DNA from 3 places in the Fictibacillus sp. NPDC058756 genome. Region 2 is predicted to be linked to each of the others. Evidence: riboswitches for the same ligand, from Rfam matches in the RefSeq annotation. Region 2 holds a riboswitch; each other region holds the start of a gene.
What was found. Region 2 has a riboswitch for S-adenosylmethionine ahead of ACFW35_RS04695 (alpha/beta hydrolase). Riboswitches for the same ligand answer to the same signal wherever they lie in the genome.
Positions count from the first base shown of each region.

Region 1: it holds a riboswitch for S-adenosylmethionine, as region 2 does, so the genes downstream of both, ACFW35_RS03985 (methionine ABC transporter ATP-binding protein) here and ACFW35_RS04695 (alpha/beta hydrolase) in region 2, are expected to answer to the same signal.
Region 3: it holds a riboswitch for S-adenosylmethionine, as region 2 does, so the genes downstream of both, ACFW35_RS00335 (acyl-CoA dehydrogenase family protein) here and ACFW35_RS04695 (alpha/beta hydrolase) in region 2, are expected to answer to the same signal.

Region 1 is NZ_JBHYPU010000001.1:817,360-825,517, forward strand. Features, by position in the region: gene sigI (RNA polymerase sigma-I factor) at 1-174, shown strand, start outside; gene ACFW35_RS03975 (anti-sigma-I factor RsgI family protein) at 264-1,355, shown strand; gene ACFW35_RS03980 (hypothetical protein) at 1,483-1,827, shown strand; SAM riboswitch class I at 1,906-2,030, shown strand; gene ACFW35_RS03985 (methionine ABC transporter ATP-binding protein) at 2,281-3,306, shown strand; gene ACFW35_RS03990 (methionine ABC transporter permease) at 3,299-3,967, shown strand; gene ACFW35_RS03995 (MetQ/NlpA family ABC transporter substrate-binding protein) at 3,993-4,811, shown strand; gene ACFW35_RS04000 (hypothetical protein) at 4,875-4,997, shown strand; gene ACFW35_RS04005 (carboxymuconolactone decarboxylase family protein) at 5,083-5,463, shown strand; gene ACFW35_RS04010 (hypothetical protein) at 5,710-5,862, shown strand; gene sufC (Fe-S cluster assembly ATPase SufC) at 6,103-6,888, shown strand; gene sufD (Fe-S cluster assembly protein SufD) at 6,908-8,158, shown strand, end outside.
Region 2 is NZ_JBHYPU010000001.1:943,721-951,878, forward strand. Features, by position in the region: gene ACFW35_RS04670 (YndM family protein) at 369-812, shown strand; gene ACFW35_RS04675 (glycosyltransferase family 2 protein) at 975-2,333, shown strand; gene ACFW35_RS04680 (helix-turn-helix domain-containing protein) at 2,396-2,950, opposite strand; gene ACFW35_RS04685 (LysE family transporter) at 3,062-3,649, shown strand; partial or broken gene ACFW35_RS04690 (ArdC-like ssDNA-binding domain-containing protein) at 3,884-4,143, shown strand; SAM riboswitch class I at 4,151-4,267, opposite strand; SAM riboswitch class I at 4,459-4,573, shown strand; gene ACFW35_RS04695 (alpha/beta hydrolase) at 4,654-5,463, shown strand; SAM riboswitch class I at 5,522-5,638, shown strand; gene ACFW35_RS04700 (MetQ/NlpA family ABC transporter substrate-binding protein) at 5,765-6,586, shown strand; gene ACFW35_RS04705 (hypothetical protein) at 6,626-6,799, shown strand; gene ACFW35_RS04710 (sigma-54 interaction domain-containing protein) at 7,206-8,158, shown strand, end outside.
Region 3 is NZ_JBHYPU010000001.1:60,982-69,139, forward strand. Features, by position in the region: gene ACFW35_RS00300 (CaiB/BaiF CoA transferase family protein) at 1-415, shown strand, start outside; gene ACFW35_RS00305 (hypothetical protein) at 922-1,188, shown strand; partial or broken gene ACFW35_RS00310 (alkylphosphonate utilization protein) at 1,269-1,372, shown strand; partial or broken gene ACFW35_RS00315 (SDR family oxidoreductase) at 1,381-1,718, shown strand; gene ACFW35_RS00320 (VOC family protein) at 1,845-2,234, opposite strand; gene ACFW35_RS00325 (helix-turn-helix domain-containing protein) at 2,292-3,152, opposite strand; partial or broken gene ACFW35_RS00330 (cupin domain-containing protein) at 3,288-3,691, opposite strand; gene ACFW35_RS00335 (acyl-CoA dehydrogenase family protein) at 3,716-4,897, opposite strand; SAM riboswitch class I at 4,986-5,101, opposite strand; SAM riboswitch class I at 5,262-5,365, shown strand; gene ACFW35_RS00340 (LLM class flavin-dependent oxidoreductase) at 5,487-6,881, shown strand; gene ACFW35_RS00345 (MetQ/NlpA family ABC transporter substrate-binding protein) at 6,901-7,725, shown strand; gene ACFW35_RS00350 (hypothetical protein) at 8,109-8,158, shown strand, end outside.

The DNA of each region.
Region 1 (8,158 bases), 130 kb from region 2:
AATGAAGAACTTGCCGCATTTTTAAAGGAAAAAAAGCAATTGCCGATAAAAGATTTATTAAATATGGTCTCCTGTAGTCGTAAAACCATAGAGAGAAATCGAAAGTATATAATAGCGGTATCATTAATATATTTAGGCGATTTCCAAGCGCTGAAATCATACATTCAGCCTTAAGGTGAGGTATATTTGATTACATGGTAAGGGGGATCACTTCCTCTTGCCTGTAATTACTACTGATCCTGCAACTTGCGGGAGGGATACAATTGAAAAGCGGCAGCGGCATTGTAATAGAGGTTAACAACAGAAAAGCTACTTTGCTTATGAAAGATGGAACATTTGTAACGGTAAGAGTACCAGCAGGCAAAAATCCATCAGTGGGCAGAGAGTATCAGGCTTCTTATTTTTCGGAAAAGAAAAGAAGTCTTTTTGTGCTGCCATCTGTAGCAGCAATACTTGCCGTTGTTCTTTTATCAGAATTGATCCCAACTGGAAGCCAGTCAGCAGCAGCGGCTTATGTAAGCTTTGATATCAATCCAAGCTTAGAAGTAGGCGTAGATGAGGAAATGCAGGTTATACAAATAGATGCATTTAATGACGAAGCAAAAGAAATCATAAATAAATATAATCTGAACGTTGAAAATCAATTTTCGTTTGAGGACTTTGCTGATCAGCTTATTAAGGCTTATGAGGAAGAAGGGTATATGGAATCAGACCATTCTATGCTCATCACAACAATTTCCAGTGAAGAAGGCAATGATAAGACTGAATCAGCTCTAGATCAAGCAGTAAATTCAATTGTTAAAAAGACTGTTGTAAAATACCCTGTCCGCATCACTGTTTCAGAGTCTAATCATGACACTCGTGAAAAAGCAAAACAGCTTGGAGTGTCTTCAGGAAAATACAAAGCATTTCAAACTGCATACATAAACGACAAGACTTTAAAAGAAGAAAAGATAAAAGAGGTTAATTTTCAAGAGCTAAAAGTGAATACTTTATCCTCTAGTGACATAAAAAGCTTACCGCATCCGATGAAAATTAAAACAGACGACAATGAACAAAAGAATGACTTAAAGATAGCAGTGCCTAAAAAAGCAGATAGCCAACCAAAAGAAGTTAAAAAGCACAGAGAAAATCATCACAATCACCATAATTACCATAACAAGAAACAAGAAAAATTGGTGAAGCCTAAAGAGAAAAAGTTAAATAATAGCGATAATAAGCATCAAAATCGTGTGTTTAACAGCAATAAGCAAAAGAATAATGAACACCAAAACAAAAACGCTAATAATCATCATAAGAAAAATCAGCAGGATCGCAATAAACAAGATCACGACAAATATCGTAACAAACATTAGCACTAAATATGTTAATACTGTCGTAATTACAAAAACGATTTTCACTGACTGTCGAACGCTTTATAAAGGTAAACACTCCGTTCCTCTCGAAAAGGTGAAATAACAACCAATTCGGGGGGGATTTTATATGCTGGATGTCACCTTTTTTGAAAGACAGATTGGAAAAAGTCCATACTTGCCATTGTATAACATTCCGGTTAAACCTAGATTTAGTCTCAATGATGAAACTACATTGAGGATTGATTACAGAGAAGGAGAACGTAATCGTATCGTTGTTTTCAGAGGAAATCCAAAGTATCTATCTATGATGCTAGATGGGAAAATGAAGCTTACAACACTCCTTCGCCAAGAGATGATCGAGTTTCACGGGACGTTAAGACAGCGGCTGAAATGGGAAGCCATATTCTACTTAAGCTCCCATTGGGAACAAATATCTGCAGGCGTCTTGATTAAAAGTGTTAAAAATGTTTGACACGAATCGACAGTGGTGATATTATTCATCACAGTAATTCAAAAAATGCATCGCTTTAACTTAATAACGAAACGCTTTAACTTATCACGAGAGGTGGAGGGACTGGCCCTATGAAACCCGGCAACCGCTAGCTGTATGTAATCCATACTGACTAGAAAGGTGCCAATTCCTGCAAGGCATTCAAATGTCTTGGGAGATGAGGAGAACGTGCATAGAATATTATATGCCTTTCTGCTCATATTGAAGCAGAGGGCATTTTTTTATTTGAATTATGAAGTTGCATCATTGGTTTGTTGATTGGAGCGCAAGGTGCGAGACTCCAGCGGTATTAGCGGGACAGGTGAGACTCCTCACGGCGCAAAGCGCAAAGGAGGCTCACCGCATCCTGGAGCGGAAATCAACAGCTTCTAATTGCAATTTAAAGTATTACAGATGGAAATGAGGTTAGTTCTATTGATTAATTTACATTCAGTCCGTAAAGTCTTTCAAACCAAAGATGGTGAAGTAAAGGCTGTAGATGCGGTAGATTTAAACATAAAACAAGGTGAAATTTACGGCATTATTGGATACAGTGGAGCAGGGAAAAGTACTCTTATCCGGATTCTCAACATGTTGGAAAGACCAACAAGCGGTACGGTTACAATCGGCGGGAAAAATATGTCTGAGCTCTCTTCAAAAAAACTAAGAGAAGCTAGACAGGAAATAAGTATGATCTTCCAGCACTTCAACCTTTTATGGTCAAGAACCGTTAGAGAGAACATTGCTTTCCCGCTAGAAATCGCTGGGTTTCCGAAAGAGAAAATCAAGCAGCGTGTGGACGAGCTGATTGATCTTGTCGGACTAGAAGGCAGAGGCGGTTCATACCCTTCACAGCTAAGCGGGGGCCAAAAACAGCGGGTCGGTATTGCGAGAGCACTTGCCAATGAACCGAAAGTTTTATTATGTGATGAAGCCACTTCAGCACTTGATCCAAAAACAACCGACAGTATTTTAGATCTTCTAGTAGAAATTAACCAGAAGTTAGGTTTAACGATTGTGTTGATCACTCATGAAATGCATGTTATACGAAAAATCTGTCACCGTGTTGCGGTAATGGAAAGAGGAAAAGTTGTAGAAGAAGGCGATGTGCTGAACGTCTTTAAAAATCCTAAAGAATCCATTACAAAGGATTTTGTAAAACAAGTTACAGAACCAGAAGAAACAGTGGATACCATTAAGCAATTTATAGAGGAGTTTCCTGAAGGCAGAATTGTTCAGCTTACTTTTGTAGGAGGCCGTGCTGGTCAGCCTTTAATTACAGAGCTGATCCGGAATTTTGAAGTGGATGTTAATATCCTGCAAGGTAAAATTACTCAGACGCAAAATGGTCCATACGGTACGTTGTTTATCCAAATAAAAGGTTCTGAAGCGGCACTTTCTAACGCTATGGAATTTTTAAATAGTGTTCAGGTAGAAGTTGAGGTGATTCATAATGCTTAGTACTTGGTTCCCCAACGTTCAATGGGATGTTGTTTTAGAAGCAACAAAAGAAACGTTATATATGTCAGCCATATCGGTTCTTGTAACATTCGTTTTAGGTCTAGCTTTGGGGCTTGCATTATATTTAACTGCCCCAGGAAATCTTTGGGAAAACAAAGTCTTAAACAGTATCATTGCTATTATTGTGAACGTGTTCCGGTCTATTCCGTTTATTATATTAATTATTTTGCTGATTCCATTTACGCGCTTTATTGTAGGAACAATGCTTGGGGCAGAAGCAGCATTGCCGGCATTGATTGTTGGAGCAGCTCCATTTTATGCGCGTATGGTTGAGATTGCTTTGCGAGAAATTAATAAAGGAGTAATCGAAGCAGCGAAATCAATGGGTGCCACAAACACTCAAATTATTTTCAAAGTACTTATTCCTGAAAGCACTCCAGCACTTGTTTCTGGTATTACCGTTACTGCGATTGCTCTTGTAAGCTACACAGCAATGGCCGGTGTAGTTGGAGCAGGAGGTCTTGGTAACCTCGCGTATATGGAAGGTTACCAGCGGGATAATGCAGATGTAACTTTAGTTTCAACTGTTCTGATCTTGGTCATCGTATTTGTTATTCAATGGATAGGGGATCGATTCACAACAGCTTTAGATAAAAGATAAGCTCAAACAACAAGGAGGAAATCACATGAAAAAAGTATTTTCAATTATTTTACTTGCTGTAGTTGCTGCAGCACTTGCAGCTTGCGGCAATAAAACAGAAGGGGGCATCAGCGACGAAAAGCTGATCGTCGGGGCATCAAACGTACCTCATGCTGAAATTCTTGAAGAAGCAAAACCACTTCTAAAAGAAAAAGGTGTAGAGCTTGAGATCAAAACGTTCCAAGATTATGTACTTCCAAATAAATCTTTGGATGAAAAAGAAATCGGAGCAAACTACTTTCAGCATGTTCCTTATTTAGAATCACAAATGAAAGACCACGGTTATAAATTTGAAAATGCAGGCGGCATTCACATTGAGCCGATCGGTGTTTATTCTAAAAAATACAAGTCTCTAGATGAATTGCCACAAGGTGCTACGATTATCATGTCCAACTCTGTAGCTGACCACGGGCGTATGCTTGGTCTTTTAGAAAAAGAAGGTCTAATCAAAGTTAAAGAAGGCGCTGGTACTGAAGCGCAAGTTAAAGATATTGTAGAAAATCCAAAGAAACTAAAGTTCAAAGCAGATGTTGATGCAGGAATGCTTCCAAAAGCATATAAAAACGGTGAAGGCGATGCAGTACTGATCAACACTAACTATGCGATTGATGCAGGTCTTAATCCTCAAAAAGACGCTATTGCAATTGAAGGCTCAGATTCTCCATTCGTAAACATTATTACTGTACGAGAAGGAGATAAAGATAAGAAATCTGTTAAAGCTCTAGTTGAAGTATTGCGTTCAAAAGAAATTCAAGATTTCATTGAAAAGAAATACGAAGGTGCAGTAGTGCCTGTAACTGAATAAATGAATGAAGGGTGTCTCCACTTGATGAGGCACCCTTTATGTTTAATTTAAGGTGGACAATAAATGGATGGAATTGAAAAAATATGTGATGAGAACGTATTTTTATGTGATAGTAAGTCATTTTGTGATGATAGTCATTTTTTATGTAATTATGCAGACTTTTTATATGATGTTGTATTTCTTTAAAGAATCCTTTCTCCTTACATATCGCCCACAAAAATAACCCATACTAATCCTGTTTACTAAAAAGTGACAGGAGTGTAACGACAACATGAAACAAGAGGATCAACAAATGCCAGGATCAAATTCTGCACAATATCATCTTATCCGGTATAAAGAAGGTTTAGGAAAATATAACGAAAATATGCCTGAATTAACACATGCATATAATGAATTTACACGCCACTGTTTCAAGGAAGGCGAAATTTCCGAAAAATATAAACAGCTAATCGCGCTGGGGATCAGTATCTATTCACAAGATGAATATTGCATCATTTATCATACAAAGGGATGTCTGGATCAAGGATGTTCTGAAAATGAAATCCTGGAAGCTGTAGGCGTGTCTGCCGCATTCGGCGGTGGAGCAGCTATGAGCCAGGGAGTAACCCTTGTTCAAGAATGTATTAAAGAGTTAAATAAACCACGCCATTAACTTTTCCATACATTTACATGTTTTATTCATGTTAGAAAAGGTAATGGAAGTAATGTAGCGGATTTAGCAGGATTATAAAGGGATGTTCATCTTCTATAGATGAAAGCACGCAGTAACCTCTCACAAAACTTGGCATTGTATCATATGCAAGTTGTAGATCTGAAGAGCTGCTGATAAGCTATAACTATCTAAACTCGAAAGGATTGATTCATTATCCACCCCATAAAAGTAAAGCATACATCTGAAATGGAAAAAGCAATGCACCAATCACATGGTTGCGGTTTTGCAGAGTATGAAAGGGACTTGGAGAAGCGGTTAGATGTTGAGAAAGACCGTGAAAAGGAATATAAAAAAGGTTTAGAAGTAGCGGCTGATGCAACTAGGAATCACACGCCGTAAAGATAGGAAATAAAAACAAAAGGCTGACTCAAAAGGTGATATAATGCCTGATGAGTTAGCCTTTTTTCGAATTTCTCAAATAAACAATGAATTATATGAACACAATGGTAAAGTTCATGGCTCGTTCCCTTGAACATACTTTTCATTTGTTATAAGATTAGAATGAGAATAAATTGAGAATGGCTATTTAATGCCTTATTTCAAAAATCTTAAGAATGATTTCTTAATGGAGGTTGTATTATGTCAGCACCTAATTTAAAGATTGAAGATCTTCGTGTATCGATTGAAGATAAAGAGATTATTAAAGGTTTAGATCTCGAAATAAATGGTGGAGAAATCCATGCAATCATGGGGCCGAACGGAACAGGTAAGTCTACTCTTTCTGCAGCGTTAATGGGGCACCCGAAATACGAAGTAACATCAGGGAAGGTTACATTCAATGGTGAAGACCTTTTAGAAATGGAAGTTGATGAGCGTGCACAAGCTGGTCTATTCCTAGCTATGCAATATCCATCAGAAGTAAGCGGTATTACGAACGCAGACTTCCTTCGATCTGCAATTAATGCAAAGCGTGAAGAAGGCGATGAAATTTCACTAATGAAGTTCATCCGTGAGTTAGACAAGAAGATGGATCACCTTGAAATGGATAACGCTTTCGCTCACCGTTACTTAAACGAAGGATTCTCTGGCGGAGAAAAGAAGCGTAACGAAATTCTGCAAATGATGATGCTTGAGCCGAAATTAGCAATCCTTGATGAAATCGACTCAGGACTTGATATCGATGCTCTTAAAGTAGTAGCAAAAGGTGTTAATGAAATGCGCAGCCCTGATTTCGGATGCTTAATCATTACTCACTACCAGCGTTTATTGAACTACATCACACCAGACAAAGTACACGTAATGATGCAAGGCCGTATTGTGAAATCTGGAGGACCGGAACTCGCTCAGCGCCTTGAAGCAGAAGGTTATGACTGGATTAAAGAAGAGTTAGGTATTAAAGACGAAACTGTCGGTCAAGAAGCGTAAGCAATAAGGGGGACTATACATGTCAGTTGATACGAGCCTAAGATTTGATAAGGACTACGTAAACGGTTTTTCAAGCAGCAGACAGGAACCCGCTTGGCTGCTGGAGCTTCGTTTGCAAGCATTGGAATTGGCTCAAAATCTTCCAATGCCTAAACCGGATAAAACAAAGATTGATAAATGGAACTTTACAGATTTCAAACATGAAGCAACGGGTAAAGCAGTAGCTTTCAATGAACTTCCAGAAGACGTTAAAGCATTGATTGGTTCAGAAGAAAATGCAAAAAACGTTCTTGTTATCCATAACGGTACACCAGTGTATTTCGCATTGGAGCAAGAAGTTAAAGACCAGGGAGTTATCTACACGGATCTCTTAACAGCTGCAAAAGAACATGAAGACTTAGCTAAAAAGTACATCATGAAAGCTGTTGCAACGGATGAAAACCGCTTAACAGCATTGCATGCATCACTATTTATGAATGGTGCGTTCCTTTTTGTTCCTAAAAATGTTGAAGTGTCTGCACCGATTCAAGCTGTTTATTATCAAGATGATGAAGCAGCGCTGTTTAACCATGTAATCCTTGCAGCAGAAGACAACAGCTCAGTGACGTATGTAGAAAACTACCTTTCTACAAACGAAAACACAGAATCAGTAGCAAACATCGTGTCTGAAGTATATGCAGGCAGCGGTGCGAAAGTAGTTTACGGTGCTGTTGATAACCTTGCAAAAGGAATGACAACATACGTGAACCGCAGAGGCCGTGCTGAAAAAGATGCTCGAATCGAGTGGGCTCTGGGCCAGTTCAATGACGGAAATACAGTTTCTGATAACACGACCCACCTTATTGGAGATGGATCATTTACTGACACGAAGACTGTTACGATCGGACGCGGTGATCAAAAGCAAAACTTTGTTGCACAAATCTTTAACCACGGAAAACATTCTGAAGGTTACATCCTGACTCACGGGGTAATGAAAGATAGTGCCAGCTCTATTTTTAACGGTATTACAAAGATTGAGCACGGCGCTACAAAATCTCATGGTGAGCAAACAGAACGTGTTCTTATGTTAAGTGAAAAAGCACGTGGTGACGCTAACCCGATTCTTTTAATTGATGAAGATGACGTTACAGCAGGGCATGCTGCATCTGTAGGCCGAATCGATCCGCTGCAAATGTTCTATCTAATGAGCCGCGGAATTTCGAAAGCGGAAGCAGAGCGTCTTATCATTCATGGATTCTTGGCACCAGTTGTTAGCCAAATGCCTTTAGAA
Region 2 (8,158 bases):
AATACCTCTAATTCGGTTTCAATTATTACGAAAATATTTCACTAATGTTACATAAAATGAATGTTTTTTTAAAGAGCAAATGCCAGTGGTTTTTACAGGCTATTTTTGGTAAAGCCCCGTTATTGCCATACCCATGGACACATGTTGATCCTTTATTTTATGCTCTGCCTCTTTCAACAGTTGTATTCATTGCCGTAACTTTAATGAAAAAAACTGCAAACATAAATAAACAAAGAGAAAAAACAGAAATCATACGGCAGTTTCTGAATAATAAAAATCCCTCACAGAACATGTGAGGAATTCGTTATGTATAAGTATGAACCTTCTTATTTTGTTGCAAACTAATAACAGAATAAGGAGGTCTTTCATTGGAACAAGCTAAAGGTATTTTAATCAAATTTATCGTTTCTTTGATCGCGTTTTGGATTGCATTGGATTTATTTTTTGATGCATCAATCAGTGATATCGTTTCTTTCGCTGTAACGGCTACAGTGGTATCTTATATTCTTGCTGATCGAATCCTTTTACCGCGACTTGGTAAAAAGAACACTCTAATGGCGGAATTTATTTTAATCTATATGATTGTATGGGTTTTTGGTTCTATCCTTTTAAATGGGTACCTTCAAATTGCGTGGGGAAGTATTATTTCAGCGGGTATTATAACCGCAGGGGAAGTTTTCGTGCATCAATACTTATTAAAACATATGCCGGCAAGAAAAAAGGTAAAGCGCCAGCATAGAAGATTTAGACAGCCTACTCTAAGGTATGCGACTGAGTTTGCTGAAGAGAAAGATCCGAGAGACAAAAAGTAAATTATATATCAAAAAAAGAAATCCTTTACAGGGTTTCTTTTTTTGATTGTTAAGTTTTTGTGAAGTAAACCCTTACATTGTTACAGTATAATTTCTGATTGTCAGAAAAACGTTTTCCTATTCCAACTATTCTAAAATAATAGTTTAGATAGGAGGAGTAATTTGGAATATTTACTGTTATTTTTCTTTACCTTGTCAATTCTATTTCCTGTAGTTCATTCCATTTATTGTTTACCACTTTTTCAAAAGAAACGTAACAGTCTAAAGAACTTAGTGACGAGACAAAACGGAATAAGTATACTAGTACCTTGCTACAATGAGAAAGATATTATTGAAACTTCTGTGACCAGTATGAAGAACTTAACTTATATGGATGCTGAAGTCGTTTATATTAATGATGGTTCTTCAGATCGAACGTTAATCTTATTAAACAAACTGTTAAAACTATCTCCTTGTTACAAGGAAGTACCAAGAGAATTGGAATATGAAAATGTAAAAATGTTTTACCAATCACAAATTCATCCGAATATTTATGTTGCTGACAAAAAAAACGGTGGTAAAGCAGATGCATTAAATGCTGGGATTGAATATGCAGATAAATCCGTAATAGTAACTCTTGATGCTGATACTATTTTGAATGATGATGCTCTAAATGCAGTCAATATGGCATTTCAGGATGAGAATGTTGTAGCTGCTGGCGGGATGGTGCATGTCTTGCAGACAAAAGTAGTTCAACCTCTTTATGGATTATCATTAAGTAAAGCTAATATGTTAGTCCGGGCCCAGACGCTGGATTTCTTAAAAGCTTTTTACGTGAATAAAGTTTCTCTGTCCCGTTTCCATGCTCTAGCAGTTATATCAGGTGCATTTGGAATTTTTACAAAAAAAGCTCTTCTGGATGTTGGTGGATATCGAGCAACAATTGGAGAAGATATAGACATAACATTAAAAATGCAAAAATACATCTCTAAAAACAAAAAAAGAAAAGTAATGCTTATACCAGATGCTGTTTGTTACACTGAATTGCCCGAAACAGTTAAAGACTTATTTAAACAAAGGGTTTGTTGGCAAAAAGCTTTTGTAGATTGTTTGTTTTATTTTGCTCCTTTCTTATTAAAATCACTCTTTAAAAAACCAGTATCCTTCTTTTATCTATTCGAAGGTTTCTTATCGGGGACTCTTGCCGTATATTTTATGACAGGAGTATTATTATTTGATCTGATTAGCGGTGAATTTTTCTCACTCTCATTTCTTTTAATTTATACCCTTTTTATTTTTATCCTTGGATACGTGTATGACGTATTGGCAATTGAGATGTCTGACCGGCATGGTTACTCCTTTCAAGATTCGGACCGATACAAATTATTAAAAACTATCTTTTTTGATATATTCATCTATCGGTTTATCACAATCTTTTCCGTTATCTACGGTACCATTGGTTACTTCTTTAACAAGAAAAGCTGGAATAAGGTAGCAAGAACCGGAAGAAATTATGATACGGAAGTGAAATCTGCGGCATAAAGAAAACCCCTTGATTCCTCAAGAATAACAATATAAATCCCCCGTTCCCAAAAACGGGGATTTTATATTGTATAATGTATAACCATACTTAATCGCGTTAATAGTTCTCCAGAATTATGATAAGAATGAGATCTATCTGCTTTAAACCTTATAGAATCTCCAGTTGATATGGTGTATTCAGTGTCATTTACTATTACTGTTAATTCACCATCAAAAACAGTTAAAAACTCTTCAGTTCCTTCTCCGTGGGATTCAGAACTAAGATACCCGCCTTTTTCTATTTCAATGGAATAAACCTCAAATCGTCGATTATCTTGGAATGGGAAATAAGGATATAATCGGTATTTTCCATTATCCTCTGTTAGTATTTGCACCTCACTTTTCAGGACTACCTTTGTGTCAGGCTGCGGTGAATTTATTAGTGAAGTAAACGAAATTTTTAACCCATTTGCTATTTTCCAGATTGTTGTAATGGTAGGACTAGATTCACCTCTTTCAATTTGTCCAATCATCGTTTTACTAACTCCAGTAAGCTCAGCAACTTTTTCAAGACTTAATTTCTTACTTTCTCTCAAAGCCTTTAAATTATTTGCAACGATGCGATTAATCTCTTCCATAAAAACACTCCTTAGACTATATACAATATAACGTCAATATCTTACAATATAACGTAAGACGTTATAATGACTTTTTAGACATTATAACACACATTCGGAGGAGGATTTATTTTGCCTACATTATCATTTTTGTTATACGTATTTGTTACTACTTTTACTCCAGGTCCTAACAATATAATGGCAATGTTATCTGCTAATAAGTATGGATTCAAAAAGACCATAAAGTTTTGCTTAGGGGTTGGTACTGGTTTTTTTGTCATTATGATATTGTGCAGCTATTTTAATTTGTTATTAAAAAATACCATTCCTAAAATAGAATTCGGAATGACTATCTTTGGTTCTATCTATATGTTGTACTTAGCTATAAAGATAATTTTTAGTAAGAAGGATAATAAGGAAAATGACCATATAAACCATAATGGCTTTTATACAGGAATGCTTTTACAATTCATAAATCCCAAAGTTATTTTGTATGGAATCACAGCTATGTCTACATTTGTCATACCATTTTACACTACTAATATAAGCTTAATTTTATATTCACTGTTTCTTGCTTTTGTCGGTTTTGTAGGCACTGTTTGCTGGAGTTTGTTCGGTTCCTTGTTTCAAAAATTCTTAACAAGATATAAAAGTCATTTTAATGTGGTTATGGCTTTATTACTTTTATATAGTGCCGTATCCATATTTTTAGAGAAATAAGTAAGCCGAAAAAGTTTGTGAAATATTGTACTTAAACAAAAGGGTGCATTTCTTGAAGATTGAGCTGTCTTATCAGGCAGCTTTTCTTATTCAGCTAAAGGGTAGGATTATTGAATAAGAATATGAATTTATTAATTAAGGTGGAGTTGCTCCATTCCTTTAGGGAACACAATTCGCTTCGGAAGACAAAAAAATATGAGGAGGAGAATAAAAATGAGAAAGAGTGTTTACGAGATGGTGACCGAGAGAATCATAGAGGAGCTTGAGAGCGGTGTTGTTCCTTGGCAAAGGCATTGGGTGAACGGGGAGCGGTGAACTGGAAGACACAAAAGCCGTATCGAGGAATCAATACGTTCTTGCTCGGAGCTGGAGAGTACGCGACGTTCAAGCAGATCGAAGAAGCGGGAGGGAGGGTGAAAAAAGGCGCAAACTTTAATTCCTTTCAACGTTTATTTCTAATAAAAAAAGCTCAACCCAAAAGGAAGAGCTTGTAAAAACTCTTCCTCATCTCTCAGAACACTTTCATGTTCTGATGGAATTGGCACCATACTGTTTTCAGAAGAAAACAGCGGTTGCCGGGCATCGCAGGGCCAGTCCCTCCGCCACTCTTGATAAGGAAATCAAGTACCTATTCATTTAATAAACTTAATTATATCTATTTTCAGAACTTTAGCAATATTTTTTCATCAAAATTATTAATTGATATTGCGTATTTTGTGAATAAAAAGCTTTTCATGGCAAGTCTAATACAATATTCTTGTTGACACCAAATTACATTTCCTCTATCATTATCCTAAATTTAATAAAAACTCTTATTAAGAGCAGGTGGAGGGAATTAGCCCAATGAAGCCCGGCAACCATCGGTGTACATTATTTTATACCGGAACGGTGCTAAATCTAACAGCTTACGCTGAAAGATGAGAGGACGAACGGACCTAAGTATCAGCCGTGTTCTCTCATGAACACGGTTTTTTTGTTGAATAAAGACGGAAAGGAGAACAATTATGACAAAACCTGAGTGTTTTACGTGGAGAGGTAAAGTGCTGGCACATACGATTCATTATCCCTCACTACAAGCTGTTGAAGAAGGAGCATATCCACTCATCATTATCTGCCACGGGTTTACAAGTACAAGAATTGGTGTGGATCGATTATTCGTAAAAACCGCAAAGGCACTTGTTAAACAAGGGTATGCGGTTCTGCGTTTCGATTATGCTGGATGCGGTGAAAGTGAAGGTGAGTATGGAGAGAATGGGTTTTATTGTTTAATCGATCAAACGCAAGCAGCCATTTCGTTTGGCCGGTCTCTTCCGTGCATTAATTCCGAAAGTGTTACGCTGATCGGCCATAGTTTAGGTGGTGCTGTAGCTGTTTGTACAGGTGCGATAGATAATCGAATCGGAAATATTATCCTATGGTCAGCTGTTGGACGACCATATGAAGATATTACGACAATTGTAGGATACAACAATCAGTTAGATAACGTTATTGATCATTTAGGATATGCAATTACTGATGACTTCATTTCATCTCTCAAGCCATTTTCACCGATTGACGATCTGTACAAATATAATGGCAACGTACTTTTCATTCATGGAACAGGAGACATCGTCATTGATGCTGTATATTGCTCAGAATATTATTACCATGCCAAAAAAAGGATAAAGGGAAGTGCAGAAATGGTTTTAATTGAAGCTGCCAGCCATACGTTTTCAACTATTCCGCATTTTAAACAGCTTATATCTGCAACATCGTTATGGCTTTCAAAATATGTTCCTGCAGATGTAAACCCTACTTTGAAAAAAAGTGTTTAAAAAGTGATTGACATTAATAGTAAATTCTGTAATAATACAAAGTAATTTGATAGGAATACTCTTATTAAGAGCAGGTGGAGGGAACTAGCCCTATGAAGCCCGGCAACCATTCATGCTGAACGGTCAGTATGGAAACGGTGCTAAATCTAACAGCAGTTAAGCTGAGAGATGAGAGGAAATCGGATTTTTTCGAGAAAGCCTTTTGTCTCTTTTATGAGCTCAGAAGGTTTTTTTGCATTCTGCCTCTTGAAGAGTTTTATCAAAGAACTATAGAAAAATTGGGGATAGGGGAGAAAGAAAAATGAAAAGAATGATTCAAGTTTTATTCGCAAGTGTGGCAGTGTTTGTATTAGCTGCTTGTGGATCATCAGCAAGTGGCGGAGAGAAAACGGAAAAACTAGTAGTTGGGGCATCCAACGTACCGCATGCTGAGATCCTGGAAGAAGCAAAACCACTTTTGAAGGAAAAAGGCATAGAATTAGAGATTGTTAAATTCCAAGACTATATCTTACCGAACAAATCACTATATGAAAAAGAAATCGATGCGAACTACTTTCAGCATATTCCATATTTAACACAACAATTGAAAGACAACCCGAAGTATAAGTTTGAAAATGCTGGCGCCGTTCACCTTGAGCCGATGGGCGTTTATTCAAAGAGACATAAGTCATTGAAGGATCTTCCGAATGGTGCGAAAGTTATCTTGAGTAACTCTGTTGCCGAGCATGGTCGCATCCTCTCAATCTTTGAAGCAGAAGGACTAATCAAGCTTAAAGAAGGAAAGGGATATGAAGCGCAACTTAGCGATATTGTAGAAAATCCGATGAACTTAGAATTTGTGGCAGACATCGATCCAGGTCTATTAACAAAAACGTATGAGCATGATGAAGGAGACGCGATTGTCATCAACACAAACTTCGCGATTGATGCGAATTTGAATCCGAAAGAAGATTCTATAGCTCTTGAAGGATCTGAATCACCATTTGCGAACATCATCACGGTTCGTGAAGGCGACAAAGATAAAAAAGCGATCAAAACATTGCTTGAAGTGCTTCATTCAAAAGAGATCACAGACTTTATTGACAAAGAATACAAAGGTTCTGTGCTTGCTGTGACGGAGTAAAGTGAGGTTATTTACGTCTTATTTTCGAGGTGAATGACATTGGGAATCTTATCTGATCGTGTAAACGAGCGCAGGCGAAGAATCATTACTTATATTCTTTCTGTAGCTAAATTAGAGTATCAGCAAAGCGATAAGGATTATTATCACAAACTTCCTTTAGCCAAATTGGAACAAGAATATAAGGAATTTCAGGAACTGCAGAAAAAGTTATAGCAAGTGTACAAAAAGCAGCTGGTTATCGGTTGCTTTTTGTTTTTTGCACGGAGCAGTTGCGATTTCTTTCCCCAGATAAATAGACTTCCGACTTATCACAATAAAACTGACCAAGTAAATTACTTCTTCTTTAAGTTGGATAAAGAACTCTAAGTAATTGGTTACTAATTGAACAAAGCTCTTCATCATATTATTCCGCAATACCAGCTAATAGAAGGTCAATAGATAAGACTAAAAAGCTGAAAAAGACATGTTACAATAAAAATGACATACAAAATAAGCTTCAAAGGCAGGACTTGAAGTTATTGTTATAAAAGTATTTTATTGAAGTATATATTACTTTACCTAGCCTCTATTTTTGCATTTATATGTTAAATTATAAAACAAAGAAGGGAGTGTAGAGAAAATGATCGCTTTGTATAAATTAAATAAAACACTAGAAGCTATCTTCATTCAACTATTAATCAAACAAGGTATTCAACCAACCTGCCTTCATTCTAAAAAATCGATTATCGATCATATGATGAACCCTTTTGTTCTGATTACTCCTTCACCTTATGTAAATGAGGTTCAATCATTTTCTATCCCAATTGTACCTCTTTCCCTTCATTTAAGTGATTTCGAAAAAACGATTAATGAACAAAATCTTTATGAACAAAATCTCTTAATTATGGTGTCAGATGAAGAAAAAAAGTGGTTAGACACTGAAAATCTTCTGATGTATCATAACCATTTTGATATTTGCAGCAAAGAATTTATTAAACTCAGTAATGCCAATAAAAACACAACATTTCTTGTTCCTTCTTGGGAAAGTAATCTCCCTATGTCTAAACGAACAAATGAAAATTTCTTTTATGTTCATCCTTCAATGGATACTGTGGTTTCCGCAATACGCCAGGCAATGAATTTAACTGATGTGACGAAAGAGATGTTTAAAGAAAAATACCAGGTACAAGCCATTGCCGATTCTGCTCATGATGGTTTAATAGCGGTAGACAAGCAAGGAAAAATAACACTAACCAATAATAATGCGAAAAAATATCTGGGACTAGAAGGAGATGTGGTGGGACGGAACATTACAGAATATATCCCACATTCCGATATGCTGAGGGTACTGCAAACCGGTAAGAAAGAAATAGGTGATGTAGCCAAGATCCTTGATCGCCAAATCATTATTAACCGTTACCCCGTTATTCTTAACAACACTGTCGTTGGCGCGGTATCTAATTTTAAAGAAATTACCGACTTGCAAAGAATGGAAATGAAACTAAGGAAAAAATTGCATGAAAACGGATTAGAAGCGAAATACAGACTAGAGGACATTATTGGGGAAGTCCAAGGGATTCGTGAAGCTAAAGA
Region 3 (8,158 bases), 880 kb from region 2:
TTTTGTAAGTCTAGGAGCACTGGAATCAAAGTTCTGGAACAACTTTTGCCTGGGAGTAGATCGTCCGGATTGGATACCGCTGCAGTTTTCAAGAACTACGACAGACTGTTCTATCTATAAGAAAATGATAGAACTCTTTAAGAGCAGAACAATGGATGAGTGGAGTAAGTTCGGTATGGATACGGACTGCTGTCTTACTCCTGTTCTTGAGGGACACGAACTCGCTAAGCACCCGTATTTTTTAGAAAAAGAAGCCGTGCATGCAGGCGGTCAGGTTAAGATGCACAGCGGGCTGAGAACAGAAGATCTGCCGTCTGCACCAGAAAAGGGAGAACATACTGACGAAGTACTTAAAAAGTTGCTTCATATAACTGAAAGTGAGCTTTTGGCATGGAGAAGTGCGGGTATTATATAAACAGGCTCTAAACAATATCATTAATATTTGTTACTTTAACCGTATCTTTGAAGGATACGGTTATTTTTATTAAATTTTCAAATCCACTAAACTAATAATATAGACATGTCTATCATCACCACGATAAACCCTATTAAAACCAGCCTTATCGAGTAAAATCACACTGCTAATGTTTAAAAATTATTTGTTACTATGAATCGTTTTCGTATAAAAAGAGTTACTTCGGTTTGTTTAAGTACGTCATTAAAACTCTTATTTAAATTGATATTCTATATATTTCAGATGAAAAAATGTAAAGGAGATATGCGGATGGCATCTAATATTCTGCTGTAAAATGCAACAATTGCGGGCGTTCGGCTATTGAGGACTTTTATTATAAAACGGATGAAAAGGTTACCTATTGCAGACGTTGCGGATATAATTATTCCATAAAAATCATTCGTGAAACAGCAAATCATAGGGAATATAAAGAAGATGAGAGAAAGGGTTATGGTGTCTTGTTTTTAGTGAAAAAAGATAATACAAGTCAAATGCAGTTATTTAATTCGACTGTGACAGAAAAACAAATTGAGGAAAACAAAAACATTTTTATGAAAGAGGATACTGATAAAGACAGAAGCTATTTTGTTACTTTTCATAATGGTGTTTTCAATGTTATATCGGGAACTCCGCCAGAGAATTTTCATTTGCCTTTTGAGGAATATAAAGAAAAAATGCGTAAAAAATATGGAGATTTTGAGTACTTTGATGTATTAGTTCCAATAGAAGATTGATTTGTAATAATACACTTAATGTTAGGCAGTTAGCAGTGAAACATATGGTAAAATTACTCATGAATAATGGAGGGATGATAGTGTCTAACTTGCCTAACTGCCCAATATGCAATTCAGAATATACATACGAGGATGGAATTTTGTTGTTTGTCCTGAATGCGCACATGAATGGACTTTAGAAACGAATCATAATTTGCTGGAAAAGCGGCTTACAATAGTGCAAAACATGGCGTTATCGGTCTTGCTAAGGTTGCAGCACTAGAATCAGCTGCAGAGGGTGTTACAGTTAACGCACTATGCCCTGGTTATGTAGATACTCCTCTTGTTCGCGGTCAGTTAGAAGACTTGGCTAAAACTAGAAATGTATCCTTAGATAAAGTGCTCGAAGAAGTAATTTATCCGTTGGTTCCGCAAAAACGTCTTATGGAAGTAAGCGAAATTGCAACTATGCAATGTTCTTATCAAGTGACAAAGCGAAAAGCGTTACTGGACAAGCGATCGTTATCGATGGTGGATATACAGCTCAATAAATAATAAATGATAAAAACCTTAGCTTATAAAAGCTAAGGTTTTTATGTCTTGTTTTATTAGGGAATCTGCCGGCACTCTGGCTAGAATACGGGCTGGAAAGAACTCCCGTGGAGATGAGCAGACTCTTAGCTGTAACTATAAATCTCAACTTCACTCATCAACCCATGTGTATTGCCTTCAGAATCTTTAAAGAATACCATCCATGATTCGGTATTTTTCATTTTTGCCACGACATGAGGTGAATCTATAAAAGTTACACCTTTTTCTTTAAGGCTTTCATACGCTTGTTTGATGTGTTCCACTTGAAAATAAATGACAGAGCTAGAATGGGCAAACTCCTCTTTCTCAGGAAGACTTAAAAGAATTCTAATCCCCTTACAATCGAAAAATGCCATTGATTCTGTCCGAAATAATAGTTTTAGACCTAAGATATCCTCATAAAAATGAATAGAACGTTCTATATCATGAACCGGCACTGCAATCTGTCCAACTTTTTGAATACGATCAGTTTGAATAGTCATTAATAACCTCTCCTTCATTGTTTTCTCCTTCATGATAAGCAATTATAAAAATTAATTCTTATCCAATATCACCTTTTTTCGATATTGAAGGGGAGAGAGGCCAACATGCTGTTTGAACAATTTACTAAATGAAACAGGATTTTTCAAACCAATTTCAAACGTAATATCCGTAATCGAGTATTCTAGATTCTTTAACAGAGAAATCGATTTAGCCATTCTTAACTCTGTGATGTGCTGAAAAGGTGTTTTCTTAAAGATCGTTGAGTAATTTCTTAAAAGATGATTAGGTGATAAGCATGCCACTGCCGCAATCTCCTCCAATGAGATCTGTTTATCATAAAATGCTCTAATATATTCATGGGCAATGTTAATTCTCTTATAAATTTCTTCACGAGTAGACATACGAATGGCATCTAACATATCGACTTCACGTAAAGTCTTTATTTGATCCCTTAGGATAGATTGCATAACAAGATGAAAATATTCATCCAGCAAGGCTGAATCATTTTTGTATTCGCTAGCTCTATGTTTTAAATGATTCAGTTGGTAAGCGAGCGTTTTCCTTTTTTGATATGTTTTATCAAAAAAGGAAGCAGGAGTACTTGTTTTAAATGGATCATCTAATAATCGGCTCGAAGAATCTGACATATTTCGTAAAACATCCCCTGCAAATTCCTCTTGAAAAAAAACACAAAAAGATTCAACATCATTGTATTGGTCAATTGTGATGGTATATGGGCCTTCATTAAGGAGTAGATAACTGCCTTCTTCTACAGCAAAGTAACCTTTATTTGTTTTGTAATGAGCTTTGCCGAATGAAAAGGTTTTAATAGAGAGAAGCCCATTACCTTCCCAATGAAATTGATTACTCTTTGCATGGAGTATGTAGTTCGATGCATTATTATCAGCCATTTTAATTTCCCCTAAATAGAGTTTTGTAAGGAAAATTATACCTTATACATGTTAGGTATAAGGTGTTTTTTTAATAATGTTCCACATGAAACAATAAAAAAATAGAAGGTGATTTTATACAGTAAACCTTTAAGATTAATCATATTTAACCCCAGGCCATTTTTCTTTTAAGGGAATTCATCAGCTCAGGACTTGGATTTAAATTTGATTGAACAATTTCTTTTGTTGTTAAAGCTATCCATTGACTCAATGACACATCAGCAAAGCGGTCGCTCTTAAACATTCTAGAAACCAAAGGCTCTAATTACCTGTATTTTGAACGTAATGACCGAATGCGAAAGGAACATAACCCACATCACCTGCTCTTACATCGAATGTCCTCGCTGTTCCATTCCCGGCAAAAGCCGTCATTCTCGCTTTACCTGCTAAATATATTGCCACTCATCATTATTAGGCTGCCAATGCAGCTCTCTCATACCGTCAGGCTTTATTTCTACTAATGCTGCAGCTATTTTTTGAGAGATAGGAAAATTTTCTGTCAGTTGACAGATCTATTCAAGTATTTATATATGTTCCTCCTGCGATAGTGCTGCATCTGCCAAAGTGTAAACGATCGCATCATCTGTCGGAGGATTATGAAGTCCTGCACGCACATCACGAAAATGTCTTTGCAGCGGATTTGAAGCGGAAAGACTCCTTGCCCCGACGATTCTCATCGCTAAATCAACTACTTTGTTCGCACTGTTCGTCGCAATATGCTTAACAGCAGCAAGCTCTGAAGCCATATTTGTCCGCTGCTCTGGCTGTTCGACCCATTTTCGTGCTACAGCATATAACACCTGACGTGCATTAAAAAGTTCCAGTTCAATCTTTCCAATTTTTCTTCTTACTTCCGGGACATCTTTTATTGGACCTGGTAAAGTACTCGGACTGTATTCTGAAGCGAATTTTATCGCATAATCCTTTGCGGCGGCGGCAATCCCAATATAAACGGCAGGTACTTGAAGATACCATCCTCTTGCTGTGGCTGAACGGCTATCTTCTACAAATAAGAGGTCTTCTTCATCAACAAGTACATCTTCTAGTACAAGGTCATCACTTTTGGTGCCTTTCATAGATATGCTGTCCCACGTTTCTTTTACAGAGACACCTTCTCGTTTATGATCAACTAAAATAAACCCCTTTTTACCGGTGTGATTAAGGTCTGCTGTAATGATGGAATAATCGAGAGCTTCAGCCATAGAAGTAAATGCTTTATTTCCGTTCAATCGCCAGCCGTTTTCTTCTTTTATTGCAGTTGTGCCAGGAGTTCCGCCTCTTGAAGGACTTCCTGTAGCTCGTTCTGTCTGAGCTAAATTGAAGAGTAATTTTTCCTGAACAATTAACGAGCTGACTTTTTCAAAAGCTGAACCTTGCCAATGCCAGTTTTCAGCAGTTTCAAGCATCACACCTAAGTGCCACCCCAAAGATAGAGCAGTAGGGGCATCGCCTTGAGCTATAATTTCTTGCACCTGTAAATATTCAAGAAGGTTGAGGCCTTTGCCGCCATACTCTTTTGGTATAGTCAGAGAAAGGAAGTTCATTTTTTTTAGATCTGCGAAATTCTCGTAAGGGAAAGTACCTTCTGCATCAATCGCATCGGCTCTTGTGCTGAAAATTTCTTTTAGTTCTTCAGCTTGTTTTAAAATCTCTTCAATGTTTGTTTGTTTCTTATCATGCTCTGCTTCAACATAAGTTTTTGTCACGAATTTTTCCCCCTGCAATTATTTTTTCAGAGGACATAAAAAAATCCTCCTTTCAAAATGACGAAAGAGGACATTGTTAAAGAACTCTTTCTCATCTCTCAGACACTAGCATGTCTGCTGGAATTAGCACCTTTCTTATCTAATAAAGATAAGCGGTTGCTGCAGGATCTTAGGACCAGTTCCTCCCCTGACTCGTGATAAGAATAATAGATTATAAATATTAATTGTCATCACTATAAGATACCAGGTAGCATATTGTCAACGAAAAACTGAAAACTTAAAATTTTTATATTATTTTGGGAAAGTGCGTTGACAGACTATTTTTATTCCTGTATATTCTGTTGATAAATTGAATACTATCGATTTCTTATCGAGAGAGGTGGAGGGACTGGCCCTTTGAAGCCTCGGCAACAACTATTTTTAGAACTGTGCCAATTCCAGCAAGCTTACAAGCTTGATAGATAAGGAGAGATCAAATGCGTTTTTTCCATTTCACGTATTTTATTAACCTCTTCTTATTCATGAAGTGGTTTTTATTTTTTCTCTTGGGAGCGGTACAAAAAATTCATACGTTACGGAGGAAATCATTTTGAGTAAAGAAATTTTGTTAAACGCATTTGAGATGACAAGTGCCATGCATAACTCTCATGGACTTTGGAAGCACCCGGAAAATAAACGGCATAAGGGTTATAAAGACTTAGATTATTGGATTGAATATGCCAAGCTGCTGGAGAAAGGGAAGTTTGATGCCATATTTTTTGCAGATGTTCTAGGTGTCTATGACGTTTATCAAAAGAGTAAAGCCCCTTCAATCAGGGATGGACTGCAGGTTCCGTTAAATGATCCCGCTCTGCTTATCTCAGCGATGGCTAGTGTAACTGAAAATTTATCGTTTGCAATTACGGTTAGTACCACATATGAACAGCCTTTTGGAAATGCACGCCGTTTTTCTACACTCGATCATTTAACGAAAGGAAGGATTGCCTGGAATGTCGTTACTTCCTATCTTCCTAATGCAGCCAGAAATTTTGGCCTGGAGGATATGATTAAACACGATGAGCGTTATAACATTGCTGATGAGTATCTAGAAGTGTCTTATAAGCTCTGGGAAAACAGCTGGGAAGATGGTGCGGTTGTTGAAGATATCGGGACGGACACTCTGGTCGATCCTGAAAAAGTACATGAGATCAACCACGAAGGACAGTATTTTAAAGTGGAGGGACCTCATTTAAGCGAGCCATCCCTGCAAAGAACACCTGTTATTTATCAGGCAGGCACCTCAGAAAGAGGGCGTGATTTTGCCGCAAAACATGCTGAGTGTATTTTTGTAGGAGGTCCGACAGCAAAAAGGATTCGTTTCTATGCAGATGATATTAGAGAGCGAGCAAAAAAACATGGACGGAACCCTGAGAATATTAAAATCTTTTCTTTCCTAAACGTTGTTGTTGGAGAAACTACAGAGGAAGCAGAGCGGAAGTTTGAGGAATATTCAAAGGTTTGGAGCTCTGATGCAGCAAAAGCACAGTATGGGGCAAGCGGATATGATATTGCTGAATACGAAGAGCTTGATCCAGACCTTCCATTTGAATATACAAAGTCTACAGAAGGCGGTCATTACAAGGCTGCCACACTTACAAAGGATGCACCTAAAAAACTTACTGTAGGAGAAGTGTTGAACCGGTTTGAGTCACCTGACAGGGGAAGCTATATTGTTGGCAGCCCAGAACAAGTAGCAGACGGGATTCAAGCTCAGTTTGAGGGCTCTGGTGTTGATGGATTTAACTTAAATCACCTTGTAACTCCGGGTGATCTGGAAGCTTTTGTGGAACTGGTCGTACCGGTCCTTCAAGAAAGAGGACTGTATAAAAAAGAGTACAGCAAAGGAACGTTGAGGGAAAAATTATTTCCGCATGGAGAGAGCTTATTGCCAAGTGACCATCCAGCAGCAAAGTATCGAAGAGTTCTAGCGGAAACTAACCAATAGAAAAGGAGTGGAGAGAGGAATGAAAAAAATAACTCGTTTAATCATAGGGCTCACAGCCATCATTGCTTTAGCTGGATGTGGAGCTTCAGGAGAAGGGGAAAAGAAAGATATTACACTCGGAGCTACCGTTCCATATAGCGATATGCTTGAAAAAGGAGTAAAGCCATATTTAGAGAAAAAGGGATACAAAGTCGAGGTTAAGGAATTCAATGATTATGTACAGCCGAATATATCACTTAAGAGCGGTTCGCTGGATGCAAATTTGTTTCAGCATAAGGTGTATATGGACGCTTTTTCAAAAGAAAATAATATGAAATTATCAAGTGTAGTGACGGTTCCAACAGCACCTATCGGCATATACTCCAACAAATTTAAATCGCTTGAAGAAATTAAGCCTGGGAGCACGGTCGCACTAGCAAATGATCCAACAAATCTAGCTCGCGGTTTAACGATTTTAAGAGATAACGGATTAATTGAGATTGATGATAAAGCAGATCCGTTGCGCGTATCAGAAAAAGACGTTACAAAAAATCCGAAGAAGCTTAAATTTCAGCCAGTAGAGGCGGCTCAAACTCCCCGAACATTAGAATCTGTTGATTTAGCAGCGGTCAATGGAAACTTTGCGATCTCATCAGGTTTAAACTTAGAGGACGCAATTGTAAAGGATAAGCTTCCAGAAGAAATCATTAATCGAATCGTTGTTTTAGAAGAAGATAAGAATTCAAAGTTGGCTAAAGATCTTAAAGCAGCTGTTGAATCTGAAGAATTTAAAAAAGTAATCAATAGAGAGTTTGAACAATTCCATAAACCTGAATGGATGAATAAGAAAACTGCTTCAAAATGAGTTTACTATAAATTTTTTTTAGGCTCTATTTTAAAAGATTGGTGCTTTTTTAAGACCCTTCGTTAGCAAGTTGATTGGAGCGCAAGGTGCGAGACTCCTCGAAAATAAAAACCACATTTTCTTCGTGCGATGTAACGCTGCCGTGGCCTTCCTTGTCCTACGGAATCAGTGTGACAGGAGAGACCATTCAATGTCGCAAAGCGACGAGTGGGCTCACCGCACGCCCCTCGTGGAAAGCGAGCATATTGGTGTGGAAATCAACCGCTCAAACACTATAAGTTTGCGAAAACATCCATTTTTATTAATATATCTAGCAATAGCCGTTACCTTTTTTATACGGTTTCATAGAATATGTTATGTTGAAAAATGGGGGGTGATGGATAGTGAATAATTGCCCGCACTGTGGTTTGTTTCGATACGATTTAAGTGGATG